4 regions of the Pseudomonas sp. B33.4 genome follow, and region 2 is predicted to be linked to each of the others. Evidence: predicted binding sites of a transcription regulator. Region 2 holds the regulator's gene; each other region holds the start of a gene.

Region 1 (4,559 bases), 3.2 Mb from region 2:
CGGCCTGAGTCACTTGCTCGACACTTTCATCGCTGCGCGTCTGACCGCTGTCGATGGCTTGCGCCGCATCCACCGCACCAGTCTGCACGCTCTGAATGATCTGGTTGATCTCGATGATCGACTCGGCGGTGCGCTGTGCGAGGTTGCGCACTTCATCGGCGACCACGGCAAAACCACGCCCGGCCTCACCGGCCCGCGCCGCTTCAATCGCGGCGTTGAGTGCCAGCAGATTGGTCTGCTCGGCGATGCCGCGAATCACTTCCAGCACTTTGCCGATGCGGCCGCTGTCGGCTTCCAGGCGACGGATCACCGTGGCGGTGTTGGCGATTTCGCCGCGCATCTGAGTGATCGAGTGGATGGTGCTCTGCATGACCTTTTCACCCTGTTGGGCGGACTGATCGGCATCGTCGGCAGCACGCGCGGCATCGGCGGCGTGACGCGCCACTTCCTGCGCAGTGGCGGACATTTCATTCATCGCCGTGGCCACCTGATCGGTGCGGTTGAACTGTTCGTTGGTGCCGCCGGCCATGGTCGTGGCGATGGCGTTCAACTCACCGCTGGCGCTGTCCAGATCGCTGGCGCTGCGCTGCAAGCGGGTGAAGGTGTCGGCGAGAAAATCACGCAGGGTGTTGGCCGCTGCAGCGAGATTGCCCAACTCATCCTGACGGTCGCTGACTACACGCTCGGCCAGTTTGCCGCGACTCAACTGGGTGACGTAATCGATGAGTTTGCGGATCGGCTCGACCAGGTTGCGGTTGACCAGCCACAGACTCAACAGGCCGATCAACAGCCCCGACGCGAGCATCACCAGCAAACCAAACAACACCGTGCGATCGGCCTCGGCACTGATCAGCGCCGACTGCTCTGTACCTTGCTTGCGCAATTCAGCGACCAGTTCGCTCATCTGATCGCTGGTGGCGCGATCAACGCCTTTGACCGCTGTGTCACCCGCCGTCGGATCGCCACCGGCGGCCACGTAGGCATCGCGTCCCCTCTGATAAGCGCTACCCAGTTGACGGTGTTCGTCACGCAGACGCTCGATGCGCGCTTTCAGACTGGGCTCAATGCCTTTCTGCCCGGCCAGTTCACCAAGGATGTTCTGCACATCGCGCTGACGATCTTCGAACTGGCCCCAATACTTGGCCAGATCCGCCGGTTGCTTGCCGCGCAGCAGGACGTTTTTCCACTCCTGCACCTGCACCTTGAATTGCAGGTTGGCTTCGTCGATCAATTGCGAGGTGTGCAGGGGACCGGCGATCAACTGGCTGTAGCTTTGCACGCCGTTGGAGAGGAAATGAAAACAGGCCAGCGCGATCAACAGCACCGCCAGCAGGCTGCCGCTCAGCAGGGCGAGAATTTGCGCTCTCAGGGATTTTTGCAGCATCGAAAGATACTCAAGACAAGGATGAGGCACGCCCGGTAAGGCGTGAAATTTTGCCGGACATCCATGTCGGCGAGCCTTGGCTCATGGCCAATGGCGCGCAACGTAACCTAAGCGTCATCGGCGTGCCAGAGCGCTTCTTGAAGAAAATCCGACCATCGGTAAGCCGCTGATTTGACGTCATTTTGCTGTCACACAAACGTCATGTGACATTGCGATGATGCGGCTCAGTGAACCTGCCATTTACGCGACCGACGTACCCTCCTCGCAGCGAGCCTTCATGAACCACAGCCTCGATATCAGTCATCGCGATCCTGATCTGTTTGGCCTGCTCTACGGCTTTCGTTTCCTGCCCGGCGAACGTGGCCGCGAAGTCGATTCGGCCACGGCATTGCGCTGTTTGCAGGATGACAACGACACGGGTGAATTCCTTTGGCTGCACCTCAATCTGGCGCATGCCGCGTGCGAGCGCTGGATGAAAAGCCATCTGCAATTGCCCGAAGAATTTTTCGAGGCGCTGCACGAAGGTTCGCGCTCGACGCGCATCGAGCACGTCGACTCGGCGTTGCTGGCGGTGGTCAACGATGTGGTGTTCAACCTCAGCAGCATGGTCTCCTCGGACGTGTCGACGCTGTGGGTCTGTGTGCGCAGCAAGCTGATCGTCAGTGCGCGCTTGCAACCGTTGCACTCGGTGGACAAATTGCGCTCATCGGTGAAGGCCGGCGAACGCTTTCGTTCGCCCTCGGAACTGCTCGTACATCTGTTGCGTGATCAGGGTGAAGTGCTGACGCAGATCGTGCGCAAGACCAGCATGAGCGTCGATCAGGTCGAGGACGAATTGCTTTCCTCGCGGCTGTCGACCAACCGTGCCGAACTCGGTGCCAACCGGCGTGTGCTGGTGCGCCTGCAACGGCTGCTGGCGCTGGAGCCGGGTTCGTTATTGCGTTTGCTCAATCGGCCGCCGCCTTGGTTGCAGAAGGAGGACGTCAAGGAACTGCGCAAATCCACCGAGGAATTTGCGCTGATCATCAACGACCTCACCGCCCTCGGCGAGCGGATCAAACTGCTCCAGGAAGAGATCGCCGCCAACCTCAACGAACAGAGCAACCGCACGCTGTTTACGCTGACGGTGGTGACTGTGCTCGCGTTGCCGATCAACATCATTGCCGGTTTTTTCGGGATGAATGTGGGTGGCGTGCCGTTGTCGCAGGATCCGGAAGGGTTCTGGATATTGGTCGCGCTGGTGGCGACGTTTACCGTGATTGCCGGGCGTTGGGCGTTTCGCAAGCGCGGAGATTACTAAGGCTGCGATCTTTTGATTTTGCCTCCAGATCAATGGTCAGGCTATTCAGCCAAACACTGACATGGCGCAGTCTCTCTGTAACATTCTGCAACGATCATGGGCGACACTCCTTCCCTCGCTCAGGATTGTCCTCCCATGGCTACTCCCTCCCTGACCGCCAGCCCCGCGTCCGCCGCCAGCGGCAGGCCAGCCCTCGACAAGAAAACCAGCCCGTTTACGTACGTGATCTTTTTCGCCGTGCTGGCGATGGGGATGTTGTTCACCGCCTATAGCCTGATGCACGACATGCACGAACTCGGCACGGTGGTGACCACTTGGACGCCGTTTCTGTTGCTCGGAGTAGCGCTGCTGATTGCCCTGGGTTTCGAGTTCGTCAACGGTTTCCATGACACCGCCAACGCCGTGGCGACGGTGATCTACACGCACTCGCTGCCGCCGAATGTCGCGGTGGTCTGGTCGGGCTTCTTCAACTTTCTCGGGGTGCTGCTTTCGAGTGGTGCGGTGGCGTTCGGCATTATCGCCTTGCTGCCCGTAGAGCTGATTCTGCAGGTCGGTTCCTCTGCCGGTTTCGCAATGATCTTCGCCCTGCTGATCGCGGCGATTCTGTGGAACCTCGGCACCTGGTGGCTGGGTTTGCCGGCGTCGTCTTCACACACTTTGATCGGTTCGATCATCGGCGTCGGCGTGGCCAACGCCCTGATGCACGGCCGCGACGGCACCAGCGGTGTCGACTGGGCACAGGCGACCAAGATTGGTTACGCCTTGCTGCTGTCGCCGTTGGTGGGTTTCGGTTGTGCGGCGCTGTTGCTGCTGGCACTGCGCGCGTTCGTGAAGAATCGCTCGCTGTACAAGGCCCCGGAAGGCAACGCGCCGCCACCGTGGTGGATTCGCGGTTTGCTGATTCTGACTTGCACCGGCGTGTCCTTCGCTCACGGCTCCAATGACGGCCAGAAAGGCATGGGCCTGATCATGTTGATTCTGGTCGGCACGCTGCCGATGGCCTACGCCTTGAACCGCACGATGCCGGAAGAACAGTCGCTGCAGTTTGCCGCCGTGGCACAAGTCACCCAGCAAGCGCTGGTGAAAAGTGCACCGCTGCCGACACCGGCCGATCCGCGTGCGGTCCTCTCCGATTACGTGCGCAGCAAGGAAGCCACGCCGCAACTGATCCCCGCCCTCGCCGCCCTCACCGGGCACATTGGCGAAGAAGTCAAAGGCTACGGTTCGCTGGCGAAAGTCCCGGCCGAAGCCATGGGCAACGTGCGGAATGACATGTACCTGGCCAGCGAAAGCATTCGCCTGATGGACAAGAACAAGGTCGGCAATTTCGACGCCGACACCAGCAGCAAACTGCAACTGTTCAAGCAACAGATCGACAACGCCACGCGATTTATTCCGCTGTGGGTGAAGATCGCCGTGGCCATCGCGCTGGGGCTGGGCACCATGGTCGGCTGGAAGCGGATTGTGGTGACGGTGGGCGAGAAGATCGGCAAGACCCACCTGACCTATGCGCAAGGTGCATCGGCGGAAACCGTGGCCATGCTGACCATTGGTGCGGCGGACATGTTTGGTTTGCCGGTGTCGACCACGCATGTGTTGTCGTCGGGTGTGGCCGGGACCATGGTTGCCAATGGCGGCGGGTTGCAGATGAAGACCATCCGCAATCTGCTGATGGCGTGGGTGCTGACGCTGCCGGCCGCGATCCTGCTGTCGGGCAGCCTTTACTGGCTGTTCACCCAGATCTTCTGACCCCCCACAAATCCCCTGTAGGAGCTGCCGAAGGCTGCGATCTTTTGATCTTGTTTTTAAAAAGCAAAATCAAAAGATCGCAGCCTTCGGCAGCTCCTACATTTGGATGTGTGGTGCTGGTTAGAG
Region 2 (4,559 bases):
GGGTGGCGTCCGCCGATTGCGGTTCGGCCAGACGCGCCAGAGCGGCCAGCAGTTGCGGGGTGGCAGCGGTGATCGGAGCACGCTCGCGGACTTCGCTGAACATACTGTTCACCGCGTCCAGCGCTTCGAGGACAACGTCCATCAGTTCTGCATCAACGCGACGCTCACCCTTGCGCAGGATGTCGAACACGTTTTCGGCGATGTGACAGCACTCCACCAGCTCATTGAGCTGAAGGAAGCCGGCGCCCCCTTTTACAGTGTGGAAACCGCGAAAAATTGCGTTGAGCAGATCTGCGTCATCCGGACGGCTTTCCAGCTCGACCAGTTGTTCGGACAGTTGCTCAAGAATCTCGCCGGCCTCAACCAGGAAATCCTGAAGGATCTCTTCATCGGCGCCGAAGCTCATTAATGGGGTGCTCCTACAGGTCTAAAAACCCAAAAAACCTAAAATTCCAAAACTCTAGAACCCGAGGCTGGATAACAAATCGTCCACATCGTCCTGACCGGACACAACGTCTTCTCGTTTATCGGCATGAATCTGCGGACCTTCACCCTGCGAGAGATGTTTTTGTGGATCTTTTTCTGCAAGCATCGCGGCGCGGTCATGTTCGATGCCCGCAAAGCGGTCGACCTGACTGGCCATGAGCACAAGTTTGAGCAAATTGCTTTCGACTTCGGTGACCAGTTGGGTCACACGCTTGATCACCTGACCGGTCAGGTCCTGGTAATCCTGGGCCAGCAGGATGTCGTTGAGATTGCTCGACACCGCACGGTTGTCCGTGCTGCTGCGTGACAGAAAACCGTCGACCCGGCGCGCCAGTTCACGGAATTCTTCAGCCCCGACCTCGCGACGCATGAAACGACCCCAATCGGCGCTCAAGGTCTGCGCTTCATCAGCCAGACTGTTGACCACCGGCGTGGCGCTTTCCACCAGATCCATGGTGCGGTTGGCCGCGGCCTCTGTCAGCTTGACCACATAGCCCAGGCGTTCGGTGGCGTCGGTGATTTGCGACACTTCCTCGGCCTGCGGCATGTTCGGGTCGATCTGGAAGTTGACGATCGCACTGTGCAGTTCACGTGTGAGCTTGCCGACTTCCTGGTACAGGCCACGGTCACGGGTCTGATTGAGCTCATGGATCAGTTGCACAGCGTCGCCGAACCTGCCTTTTTCAAGGCTTTCGACCAGTTCGACCGCGTGTTTTTTCAGGGTCGACTCGAAATCGCCCTGTGAAGATTCGTTATGCTCCATAGCTCCCCCGCGCGTTCATCAGCCGATGCGTTCGAAAATCTTCTCGATTTTGTCTTTCAACGCCTGAGCCGTGAAAGGTTTGACTACGTAGCCGTTTACACCGGCCTGAGCGGCTTCAATGATCTGCTCGCGCTTGGCTTCTGCAGTCACCATCAGCACTGGCAAGTGCTTGAGCTTTTCATCGGCACGCACGTGACGCAGCAGGTCGATACCGGTCATGCCCGGCATGTTCCAGTCCGTTACCAGAAAGTCGATGCTGCCGCTGTTGAGCACTGGAATGGCAGTCACGCCATCGTCAGCCTCGACGGTGTTGGTGAACCCAAGATCACGCAGCAGGTTCTTGATGATCCGCCGCATCGTTGAGAAGTCATCAACGATGAGGATTTTCATGTCTTTGTTCAATTCGACCTCCAAGCAGTCTTAAACGCGCCCAGCACCTGGACGCGCCACTTCAATCAATCGGCGCAGCACTCGAAGACTGTCTGGAGCACAACAGAGCAAGACCGGTGCCGTTCATCACCGCACCAGCCTCGTTCGCAGTGTCCCCACACTGCCTTCAGCGCGCTCGCCACTCCCCCAAACGCCCCCGCAAACGGGCCGCGCACTGGCTGTGTAACTGGCTGACCCGCGATTCACTGACGCCAAGGACTTCACCGATCTCCTTGAGGTTCAGCTCTTCGTCGTAGTACAGCGCCAACACCAGTCGCTCACGCTCCGGCAAATTGGCAATCGCGTCCGCCAACGCTGCCTGGAAACGTTCATCTTCCAGATCGCGTGACGGCTCAAGATGAGCACTCGCGCCATCCTCGTGCAGCCCTTCGTGTTCGCCGTCCTGCAGCAGGTCGTCGAAACTGAACAGGCGGCTGCCCAAGGTGTCATTCAAAATCCCGTAGTAATCGTCGAGACTCAATTGGAGTTCGGCCGCAACCTCGTGATCTTTAGCATCACGGCCGGTTTTAGCTTCAATTGAGCGAATTGCGTCGCTGACCATACGGGTATTGCGATGAACCGAGCGTGGCGCCCAGTCCCCTTTGCGTACTTCGTCGAGCATCGCGCCGCGGATTCGAATGCCCGCGTACGTTTCGAAACTGGCGCCTTTGCTGGCGTCATATTTGGTCGAGACTTCGAGCAGGCCGATCATCCCGGCCTGGATCAGGTCTTCGACCTGCACACTCGCCGGCAAGCGTGCCAGCAAGTGGTAGGCAATGCGTTTGACCAGCGGCGCGTAACGCTCGATCAGCTCGTACTGAGCGTCGCGTGCCGACTTCTTGTAGTAGTTCATACCGCTAGCGGTCATAGCACGGGCCCTGCCGTTTGCTGCACGAGGCGCTCGACGAAAAACTCAAGGTGGCCACGCGGGTTGGCGGGCAGCGGCCAGGTATCGACCTTCTGCGCGATCGCCTTGAACGCCAGTGCGCACTTGGAACGCGGGAAGGCTTCGTACACCGCACGCTGCTTCTGCACCGCTTTACGCACGCTTTCGTCGTAAGGCACGGCGCCGACGTATTGTAGGGCGACGTCGAGGAAACGATCCGTGACCTTGGTCAACTTGGCGAACAGGTTGCGCCCTTCCTGCGGGCTCTGCGCCATGTTGGCGAGAACGCGGAAGCGGTTCATGCCGTAATCGCGGTTGAGCAACTTGATCAGCGCGTAAGCGTCAGTGATCGAGGTCGGCTCATCGCAGACCACCAGCAACACTTCCTGGGCGGCGCGGACGAAACTGACTACCGAGTCACCAATACCCGCAGCGGTGTCGATCACCAGTACGTCGAGATTGTCGCCGATGTCGCTGAACGCCTGAATCAGACCGGCATGTTGCGCCGGGCTCAGGTGCACCATGCTCTGAGTGCCGGACGCGGCCGGGACGATGCGGATGCCACCGGGGCCTTGCAACAGCACGTCGCGCAATTCGCAACGGCCTTCGATCACGTCGGCCAATGTGCGTTTAGGGGTCAGACCCAACAAAACGTCGACGTTCGCCAGTCCCAGATCGGCGTCCAGCAGCATGACCCGACGGCCAAGCTCTGCCAGCGCCAGAGACAAGTTCACTGACACGTTAGTCTTGCCGACGCCACCTTTGCCGCCGGTCACCGCGATCACCTGTACGGGATGCATGCTGCCCATGTTATTTCTTTACCTTGTCTTGCATAGACGGAGGCCACATTACTGGCTGCGCGTTCACAACCGGAACAATGCATGGCAGACCATCGATGTAGGTACAAAAACTGTTCATGAATACCTCAGCCTACCTGCTTGGTCGGGCTGTGATAGATATCAGCGAACATGTCAGCCATGGCTTCTTCGCTGGGTTCTTCCTGCATTTGCACGCTGACGGCGCGGCTGACCAGTTGATGACGGCGCGGCAGATGCAAATCATCCGGAATCCGTGGGCCATCGGTCAGGTACGCGACCGGCAATTCATGACTGATCGCCAGGCTCAACACTTCGCCAAGGCTGGCCGTTTCATCCAGTTTAGTCAGGATGCACCCGGCTAGCCCGCAACGCTTGTAACTGTGATAAGCGGCGGTTAGAACCTGTTTCTGGCTGGTGGTTGCCAGCACGAGATAATTTTTTGAACGGATGCCACGCCCGGCCAGACTTTCGAGCTGCATGCGCAGGGCCGGATCGCTGGCCTGCAGGCCGGCAGTATCGATCAATACCACGCGTTTGCGCAGCAGTGGATCCAGCGCTTGCACCAGCGATTGGCCTGGGTCAACGTGCGTCACCGGCACATTGAGAATGCGCCCCAGCGTCTTCAGTTGTTCCTGCGCACCGATGCGGAAGCTGTCCATGCTCACCAGCGCGACATTCTGCGCGCCGTACTTGAGCACATAACGCGCGGCCAGCTTGGCCAGCGTGGTGGTCTTGCCCATGCCGGCAGGGCCGACCATGGCAATCACACCACCCTCTTCCAGCGGCTCGACTTCCGGTACGGCAATCATCCGCGCCAGGTGCGCGAGCAGCATGCGCCAGGCCTGACGCGGCTCTTCGATATCAGTGATCATCGCCAGCAGATCGCGCGACAACGGGCCGGACAGACCGATACGTTGCAGACGACGATACAGGTTGGCTTGCGCCGGACGGCTGCCTTGCAGCTGATTCCAGGCCAGGGTGCCGAGCTGGACTTCCATCAGCTCGCGCAGGCTGTTCAATTCAAAACGCATCGAATCCAGTGCACGCGGATCCACGCCCCCGGAGGACTGCGCAGGTGCCGGGGCTGGACGCGCCGGAGCGGCGTACGTCGGCTCGGTCAGCGGTTCAGCAGCGGTCAGCGGCAGGCCGGCCGTCAATGGCAGACCGGCGAAAATCT
Region 3 (4,559 bases), 1.4 Mb from region 2:
CACGCCAATCCGGAAGAAGTCACGCTGATGGCCAAGAGTCGCGCCATTGCCGGCCTGTGTCTGACCACCGAAGCAAATCTGGGCGACGGGATTTTCCCGGCGGTGGATTTCCTCGCGCAGGGTGGACGCATGGGCATTGGTTCCGACAGCCATGTGTCGCTCAGCGTGGTGGAGGAATTGCGCTGGCTGGAATACGGCCAGCGTCTGCGTGATCAGCGGCGTAATCGTTTGTATGGCGCGGATCAGCCGATGGTTGGGCGCACTTTGTATGACGCGGCGCTGGATGGCGGTGCGCAGGCGTTGGGGCAGCCGATCGGGGCGCTGGAAGTCGGCAAGCGTGCGGACTGGATTGTGCTCGATGGCAGCGATCCGTATCTGGCGACGGCCACGGGTGACGGGATTTTGAATCGCTGGTTGTTTGCCGGTGGCGATCGGCAGGTGCGTGATGTGCTGGTCAATGGCCAATGGGTTGTGCGCGATGGCCGGCATGCCGGGGAAGAGGACAGTGCACGCGCCTTCACCCAGGTCCTGCGTGACCTTTTAGGCTGACACAAAACAAAAAATGTGGGAGCGAGCCTGCTCGCGAAAGCGGTGTATCAGTCAACATTTCGTTAACTGACACGCCCTCTTCGCGAGCAGGCTCGCTCCCACATTTTGATGGGTGGCGATGCTTAATTCGAAGTCTTGGCCATCTGCCGATCTGTCGCACGCCAGATCAGTCGCGTGGTGTCATAACCCTGCTGACGCGCCTTGCTCAGCAGCTCTTCACGCACTACGCCATTGACAGTCGGCGTGCGTGACAGCAGCCACATGTACTTGCGACTCGAGTCGCCGACGATAGCGGTCTTGTAGTCATCGCTGACGTACAACACCCAGTATTCGCCTTTCGCCACACCCGGAATCAGGCGTGAAAACCAGGTATCGAATTCGACCCAAAGCTTGTCGGTCTTGCCCGGCACCTGTGGATAAGCAGTGCCCTTGACCTCTTCCCACTGCCATTGCGGAGTCAGGCAGCGATTGAGCACCGCGATATTGCCGTCAGGCTTGAGGGTGTAATGGGCTTCGGATTGCGCGCAATTGCGCTGGAAGTACATCGGCAAACGCGCCAGTTCATACCAGGTGCCCTGATAGCGCTTGAGATTGACGCTGTTGGCCGTTTTCGGCGCCAATGGGTCGACGCCGGAAGTGGCGCAGCCGGCCAGTACCAGGCCGGCAAAAAGGATCAGCAATAACCGCTTCATTTTTCTTCTCCGTGGGCGCGAAGCCCCGGTTTACTTCAGGCCTTGGCCGGAAAACATCAGCACTTTGTCACCGGCGTACTGCACGCTGATAAAGCTGTTCTTGTCGCCCCAGGTGCAACTGGACATGCCGAGCGCGCCCGAGCAATCGGTGGGCTTGCCGAGCAGAGTCTCGACTTCGGCCTTGGCCATGCCGGCCGAGAGCTTCGAGTAGTTTTCCTGATTGACCTTGCTGCATGCGGCCAACAGCACGCAAAACGTCAGAAGGGCGAGAGATCGCAGCGACATGGTGTAACTCCTGGAACGAGGGGGGGATGGCATGGTGCCAACCAGAAGCTTAGAAGAGAAAACCCCCATCTGGTTCCGTGGGGCAAGGGCTATTTATTAGCCCGCCCGTCTGGCATTTGCCGATAAATCAGACACTTTGTAGGGCTATTGAGCATTTCGTCGCCTTTCGCCAAAGACGCCTAATCTTTGGCGCGCCGCGGTCGAAATAAGAGCAGCGCAAAGCCCCCGAGTGTGGCAAATTGCCGCCCTTTCTTGACCAGCCCCTTCGCGGTAGTTCATTCGATGACCAGAAACATGAAATTCAGCCACAAGATCTTGTTGGCTGCCGCCCTCGTGGTGGCCGTTGCGTTCGCCTGTTTCATTTTCTTCAACGATTATCGACAGCGCGAAGCCTTGAGCAGCAGCACCGAAGCCTCGATGCAGGAGCTGGGCAGTCTGACCACCAGCAACATCCAGACTTGGCTGGAAAGCCGCATTCAATTGCTGCAATCGCTGTCGCAGCAAGTGGCTGTCGACGGTAACGCTCCCGCCAGCCTGAAACGCATCATCGACCTGCCCGCTTACACCGGAAATTTCCAGCTCAGCTATTTCGGCGGGGCTGACGGCGTGATGTTCTCGGTACCGGCCGGCAACCGCGCGCCGGACTACGATCCACGCGCACGCGGCTGGTACAAAGCGGCCAACAGCGCGCAACAGACCATCGTCACCGAACCGTACATCGCCGCGTCCTCGGGCAAACTGGTGATCACTGTCGCAACACCTGTTCAGCGCCAGGGCCAGATGCTCGGCGTTGCCGGTGCCGACATCGATCTGACCAGCGTCAGCGCGATCATCAACTCGCTGAACTTCGGCGGCCACGGCCATGCGTTCATCGTCAGTGCCGATGGCAAGATACTGATTCACCCGGACAGCAAACTGGTGCTCAAGACCCTCGCCGAGGCCTACCCGAATGGCGCGCCGAAAGTCAGTCCGGGCCTGAAAGAAGTCGAGTTCGACGGCAAGACGCAGTTGATCTCCTTCACCCGCGTCAACGGCGTGCCGTCGGCGGACTGGTACGTGGCGCTGGTGCTGGATAAAGACACCGCGTTCGCGATGCTCAGCGAATTCCGGACCTCGGCGCTGATCGCCATGGTCATTGCCGTGGTGATCATCATCGCCCTGCTCGGCATGCTGATCCGTGTGTTGATGCAGCCGCTGCTGACCATGGGCCGCGCCATGCACGACATCGCCGAAGGTGAGGGCGACTTGACCAAACGTCTGGTGATTCATGGCAACGACGAGTTCGGCGCACTGGGTACTTCGTTCAACCGTTTCGTCGAGCGCATTCACACCTCGATCCGCGAAGTGTCCTCGGCCACCGGCCAGGTCAACGAAGTCGCCCTGCGCGTGGTCGCGGCGTCGAACTCGTCGATGTACAACTCCGACCAGCAAGCCACCCGCACCAACAGCGTTGCCGCGGCGATCAACCAGCTCGGCGCCGCCGCGCAGGAAATCGCCCAGAACGCCGCCCTCGCCTCGCAGCACTCCAGCGACGCGCGCAGCCTCGCGGTCGACGGTCAGCAGGTTGTCGATAAAACCATCCACGCGATGCAGCAGTTGTCGGCGAAGATCAGTGATTCGTGCGGCAACATCGAAACCCTGAACAGCAACACGGTGAACATCGGTCAGATTCTTGAAGTGATCACCAGCATTTCCCAGCAGACCAACTTGCTCGCACTTAACGCCGCGATTGAAGCGGCGCGTGCCGGTGAAGCCGGTCGTGGTTTTGCCGTGGTTGCCGATGAAGTGCGCAACCTCGCGCACCGCACTCAGGATTCGGCGCAGCAGGTGCAGAAGATGATCGAAGAGCTGCAAGTCGGCGCACGCCAGGCGGTCAACATCATGACCGAGAGCCAGCGTGAGAGCGAAAGCAGCGTCGGCATCGCCAACCAGGCCGGCGAGCGGTTGGGTAGCGTGACTCAGCGAATCGGTGAGATCGACGGGATGAACCAGTCGGTGGCTACGGCGACTGAAGAGCAGACCGCTGTGGTTGAATCGATCAATGTCGATATCAACGAGATCAACACGCTGAATCAGGAAGGTGTGGAGAACTTGCAGGCGACGTTGCGCGCGTGCTCGGATCTGGAGCAGCAGGCGGCGCGTCTCAAGCAGTTGGTGGGTAGTTTCCGCATTTAAGATCAAGGGCTTTACCCCCTCACCCCAGCCCTCTCCCCCAGGGGGGCGAGGGGGAAAGGGAGCAGATCTTCGCGCTGTTCAAACTTGAGTTCGACTCGATATCTCAGGTCGATGTATCAAGCCCAGACACCTCGGTCAGTCCCCTCTCCCTCCGGGAGAGGGCTAGGGTGAGGGTAAGCCCTTAAAACCTTGACCCAGGTTCGGAAAGAAACACCAACTCCTCCGCCGTAGACTCCCGTCCCAACACCGCATTGCGATGCGGAAACCGGCCAAACCGCGCGATCACTTTCTGATGCCGCTCGGCATAATCCAGATTATCGGCAAACACCGCGCGCTGCGCTTCCGGCTGTTCAGCCACCAGTTCGATAAATCGGGAAACCGCCTCGTTCTGCACCGCGAGGTTTTCGCAGTGTTCGAACACCAGATAAATGAACACCCGCTGGATCGGTTTCAACTGCCTATCGAAATCCGCCGCAATGCCTTGCGCGACGAGTTTCTGCGCGCGCAGATCACCGGAGAATGCTTTGGGGGTATCGCGAAAGATCATTCTCGGCAGTTGATCGAGCAGTAGCACCAGCGCCAGCCAACCTTCGGGACGTTGCGTCCACTCGGTCAATTCGCCAGCCAGGGCCTGATCGACAAAGACCCCGAAACGCGTCTGCGCTTCGAGGTCTTGGCTGTCTCGCTTGCCGAACCACAACTTGCCCTTGTCAGCCGATATCTCGTCCGGGGATTCGGCGTGTCCGAACCACCAATCGAGCAACGGCTGCCAGGGCGCGGTCATGGTTTATTCCTTGTGGTAAGCCGTAGCGCGGGCGACTTCTTCTTTCGAGCCGAGGAACACCGCTACACGCTGGT
Region 4 (4,559 bases), 1.7 Mb from region 2:
CATCCGCAAGACCTGAAAAATCTGCCGGTGCTCGGCGCCCTGGAGGCTGACCGCATGGTGCATGTGCGCTTGCTTGATCAACAGGGTGAAAGCTTTGAGTTGAACATGGAGGCACGCCTGGGCATCGATGACTTTATTGTGCGCAAAGCCTGCGTGCTGGCCGGCCAGGGTTTTACCTTGCTGCCGATGATGTACTGCGAAGAAGAACTGAGGAACGGCACGCTGGTGCAATTGCTGCCAGAGTGGTCGCTGCCTGGCGGCTGGCTGCAAGCGGTGTATCCGCATCGACGCGGGGTGATGCCGGCGGTGCGTGCCTGGATCGATCATCTGGTCGAGTCGTTCAATGCCTGTGGGGAGCGGTTGTTATGAGCAAGGGAAAGATGAGCGAAGCCGACGTGGCGGCGTTCTGCCTGGCATTGCCGGGCGCTCGGGAAGATTACAAATGGGGTGGCGTGCGGGTGTTTTCGATTGCCGGTAACAAGATGTTTGCCTTGCAGGGGCTGCGCGGCGATTCGCTGGCATTCAAGGTCGACAAGGATCTGTTTCTCGGCCATTGCGACCGCCCGGGGATTCACCCGGCGCCGTATCTGGCGCGGGCGCAGTGGATCATAATGCATCCGCCCTACCCGTTGGGTGCTGAGGAATTGCGCGGGTTGTTGCAGCGCTCGCATCAACTGGTGGTGAGCAAGTTGCCGAAAAAGACCCAAATCGGTTTATTGCTGTAAACCCGATCCCCCTGTGTAGGAGCTGCCGAAGGCTGCGATCTTTTGACTTTGATCTTTTAAAAAGCAAGATCAAGAGATCGCAGCCTTCGGCAGCTCCTGCAAGGGTTTTGTGTAAGCTGTCAGAACAGCGCTAGCAGGTTCGAGCCAAGAAACAACTGGTCGATCCAGAACACCTGATGCAGCAGCACAATCACCCAGAACAGAATCTGAAACGACACCTTGCGCGTTTTGTGCCGGAACACCTGCTGGGCGATCAACGCGCCCGGCCAGCCGCCCGCCAGCTCTACGGCATGCAGGATGTTCTCCGGTGTACGCCAGGCAGCCGTCTGCGCCTTGCGCTTGTCGGCCCAATACATGAAGAACGCTAGCACGCTGACGATCCCGTAAGCGGCCAGCGGCACCAACGAAATCCCGCGCAGCCACATCGACACAGAGCCGAACAACGGCAGCGCGCAGACGACCAGCAGAATCACCAGTTTCAGCTTCAGATGCTGGATGTTGTTGCCACCGGAAGGTCGACCTTCCGGCCGGCGTGCGCGGGAATCACTCATGGCTTGGCTGCCGCCCAGTCGATCCAGCCAAACTGCCACGTCGCCAGAATCACCAGACCAAACACGATCCGATACCAGGCGAACGCCGCATAGCTATGGCTGGCGATGAACTTGAGCAAGCCACGCACGGCAATCATGGCGAAGATGAACGCGGTGACAAAACCGATGGCAAACACAGGAAAGTCCGCCGGCACAAACAGGTGGCGATACTTGTAGCCCGAGTAGACCGCCGCACCGACCATGGTTGGCATGGCAAGAAAGAACGAAAACTCGGTGGCGGTCTTGCGCGACAGGCCGAACAGCAAGCCGCCAATGATCGTCGAGCCGGAACGCGAGGTGCCCGGGATCATCGCCAAACACTGCGCAAAACCGACTTTCAGCGCATCTCTCCAGGTGATTTCGTCGACCGTCTCAGCGTGCACTTCATGCTGACGCTTTTCCGCCCACAACATGATAATGCCGCCCACCACCAGCGCGGCCGCGACGGTAATCGGGTTGAACAGGTATTCGTGAATCAGGTCGGCGAAGATCACGCCCAGCACCACAGCGGGCAGAAACGCGATCAGCAGGTTGGCGGTAAAACGCCGTGCGCTTGGCTGGGTCGGCAAACCGATGACCACGTCGAGGATCTTGCGCCGAAACTCCCAGACCACCGCGAGAATCGCGCCGAGCTGGATGATGATATTGAACGCCATGGCTCGTTCGCCGCCGAATTCGAGCAAGTCGGCAACAATGATCTGGTGTCCGGTACTGGAAATGGGCAAAAACTCCGTCAGCCCTTCTACAACTCCTAGTATCAGTGCCTGCAAGGCCGTCCAAAGATCCATCAATCCCCCAAAGAGCGATGCGCGCCGGCATGCCCCGATAGTATTTTTTTACGTTCACTGCGATCAGCGTAGCTGGTTGTGGCTGTACCGATTCCGCGCGCACAGGATCCACACGAAACGGTCAAAATTCCGTGAAATATCAATTTGGATTCAGGTTTTCACGCGCGGGGCCGAAATCCTAACAGACAAGCCTTAATAGCGCTGCCGCGTTATACGACTTGGGTCGCGTATGCCCGCTCACGAAATCGTGGTTGGATGCTGGCGGTCGTTTATTACAAGAAAAAGAATCCGGAGTGACAGCGTTATGAACAGCTTGCGCAGTGTGTCGATCAGCCGACGCTTGTGGCTCATCTTGATTGTGGCGGTGGTCATGTTGCTGACCTTGGGCGTGTTGATGCTCAAGCAGATCCACGACGACCTGTATCACGCCAAGGCTCAGAAAACCCAGCACGTGGTGCAGACGGCCAGCGGCCTGCTGACCTATTACCACGACCTCGAAACCGCCGGCACTTTGAGCAAAGACGCGGCGCAGAAGCAGGCACTGACGGCGATTCGCGGCCTGCGCTACGACCAGAGCGATTATTTCTGGATCAACGACCTCACGCCCGTGATGGTCATGCACCCGACCAACCCGAAACTCGAAGGCCAGAACCTCTCGGCGATCCGCGATCCGGACGGCTTTGCGGTGTTCAACGAAATGGTTGCCATCGCCAAGGCCAAAGGTGCCGGCATGGTCGACTACCGTTGGCCGAAACCCGGCGACAGCGACCCGGTGGCCAAGACTTCCTACGTCAAACTGTTCGAACCTTGGGGCTGGGTGCTCGGCTCCGGGGTTTACGTCGATGATGTGCAGGCGGAATTCCAGGGCCAAATGATCAAGGCTTCGGTCATCGGTTTGGCGATTGCGCTGATCATGGCGCTGCTGGTGATCCTGATCGCACGCAGCATCGTCCGTCCGCTGCAAGAAACCGTGAACGCCATGGCCAACATTGCCAGCGGCGAAAGCGACCTGACGCGCAGCCTCGATACCCACGGCAAAGATGAGGTCACTGAACTGGCGCATCACTTCAACGCCTTCACCGCCAAACTGCGGCGGGTGATCGGTGATTTGCAGGTGTCGGCCAGCGCCCTTGGCCAATCGTCCAGCGAACTGGGCAACGACGCCTCGCAGGCCCAGCAACGCAGCCAGCAGCAATCGCAGCAGATGGAACTGGTGGCCACGGCGATCAACGAAGTGACCTATGGCGTGCAGGATGTGGCGAAAAACGCCGAGCACGCCGCCGCTGAAATGCGTGACGCCGAAGCGCAGGCGCAACAGGGCCAGATCAATATCGATGGCAGCTTGCAGCAGATCGACAAGCTGTCCGGCACCATCGATCAAGCGGTTGAAGTGATTCGCACCCTCGCGGCCGAAAGCACTCAGATCGGTAGCGTACTGGAAGTGATCCGCTCGATTGCCGAGCAGACCAATCTGCTCGCGCTCAACGCCGCGATCGAAGCGGCGCGGGCCGGTGAGCAAGGTCGCGGGTTTGCCGTGGTGGCGGATGAAGTACGCCTGCTGGCGCAGCGGACGCAGAAGTCGACAGCGGAAATCCAGTCGATGATCGAACGCTTGCAGAATCATTCCGAAGCCGCCGTGAAGGTCATTGGCGACAGCAGCAAGGCGTCGCAATTGACCATTGAACAAGCCGGGCTGGCCGGTGCCAGTCTGAATGCCATTGGCCAGGCATTGCGCAATCTCAATGGCCTGAATGCGTCGATTGCCAGCGCCACGCTGCAACAGGCGCATGTCGTCGAGGACATCAATCAGAACGTGACGCAGGCTGCCGGCCTCTCGCACAGCACGGCGATCGCGGCCGAGCAATCAAGTGCAGCCAGCCTGCGCCTTGGTCAATTGAGCGAGCAACTCAACGCCCTCCTGCGCCAGTTCCGCGTCTGACCCGTGTAACTGTGGTGAGCCCACCCCTCACCCCAGCCCTCTCCCCGAGGAGAGGGGGCCGACCGAGGTGTCTCAAGCTATATGTCGACCTGAAAAATCGAGTCGATTATGGATTCAACGCAGAAAGATCAGGTCGGCGTATCTCGAACATCCAACTGGGTCAGTCCCCTCTCCCTCTGGGAGAGGGTTAGGGTGAGGGGTTTGGCCCAATGCAGTACAATCCGCCCCCTCCTCAATTTCCCCCAAGGAACCCCTATGTCCGGGCTTGAACTGTTTGCCGCCGCCCTCGGTGTGGTCGCCGTCTGGCTGACGGTCAAACAGAATCCGTGGTGCTGGCCGATCGGGCTGGTCATGGTGCTGCTCTACAGCTGGATCTTCTTTGAAGTGAAGCTGTACTCGGACATGTTGCTGCAAGTGATTTACGCCGCATTGCAAGTCTATGGCTGGTGGCAATGGACTCGCGCCGGGACGATGCATGACGGCCGCGAGGTCACCCGCCTCGATCAACGCTCTATCC

The links. Region 2 encodes FliA, which starts transcription of late flagellar genes. Its sites were predicted from a motif close to CTAAAGTTTNNNNNNNNNNNGCCGNTAA; they were not measured.
Region 1: the regulator FliA is predicted to act here: its motif matches at 1,499-1,526, upstream of U6037_RS21965 (methyl-accepting chemotaxis protein).
Region 3: the regulator FliA is predicted to act here: its motif matches at 1,706-1,733, upstream of U6037_RS01720 (methyl-accepting chemotaxis protein).
Region 4: the regulator FliA is predicted to act here: its motif matches at 2,253-2,280, upstream of U6037_RS15150 (methyl-accepting chemotaxis protein).

The regions. Positions count from the first base shown of each region.
Region 1 covers NZ_CP140706.1:4,983,779-4,988,337, forward strand. The annotation lists gene U6037_RS21965 (methyl-accepting chemotaxis protein) at 1-1,384, opposite strand, end outside; gene U6037_RS21970 (transporter) at 1,662-2,684, shown strand; gene U6037_RS21975 (inorganic phosphate transporter) at 2,820-4,433, shown strand; gene U6037_RS21980 (LysR family transcriptional regulator) at 4,554-4,559, opposite strand, start outside.
Region 2 covers NZ_CP140706.1:1,773,208-1,777,766, reverse strand. The annotation lists gene U6037_RS07915 (chemotaxis protein CheA) at 1-406, opposite strand, end outside; gene U6037_RS07910 (protein phosphatase CheZ) at 461-1,249, opposite strand; gene U6037_RS07905 (chemotaxis response regulator CheY) at 1,268-1,639, opposite strand; gene fliA (RNA polymerase sigma factor FliA) at 1,806-2,546, opposite strand; gene fleN (flagellar synthesis regulator FleN) at 2,543-3,373, opposite strand; gene flhF (flagellar biosynthesis protein FlhF) at 3,490-4,559, opposite strand, start outside.
Region 3 covers NZ_CP140706.1:383,539-388,097, reverse strand. The annotation lists gene U6037_RS01735 (formimidoylglutamate deiminase) at 1-549, shown strand, start outside; gene U6037_RS01730 (lipocalin family protein) at 672-1,241, opposite strand; gene U6037_RS01725 (hypothetical protein) at 1,272-1,526, opposite strand; gene U6037_RS01720 (methyl-accepting chemotaxis protein) at 1,809-3,701, shown strand; gene U6037_RS01715 (DUF924 family protein) at 3,883-4,485, opposite strand; gene U6037_RS01710 (class 1 fructose-bisphosphatase) at 4,489-4,559, opposite strand, start outside.
Region 4 covers NZ_CP140706.1:3,462,795-3,467,353, forward strand. The annotation lists gene U6037_RS15130 (LysR substrate-binding domain-containing protein) at 1-369, shown strand, start outside; gene U6037_RS15135 (MmcQ/YjbR family DNA-binding protein) at 366-725, shown strand; gene U6037_RS15140 (DUF1294 domain-containing protein) at 845-1,276, opposite strand; gene U6037_RS15145 (undecaprenyl-diphosphate phosphatase) at 1,273-2,103, opposite strand; gene U6037_RS15150 (methyl-accepting chemotaxis protein) at 2,408-4,042, shown strand; gene pnuC (nicotinamide riboside transporter PnuC) at 4,298-4,559, shown strand, end outside.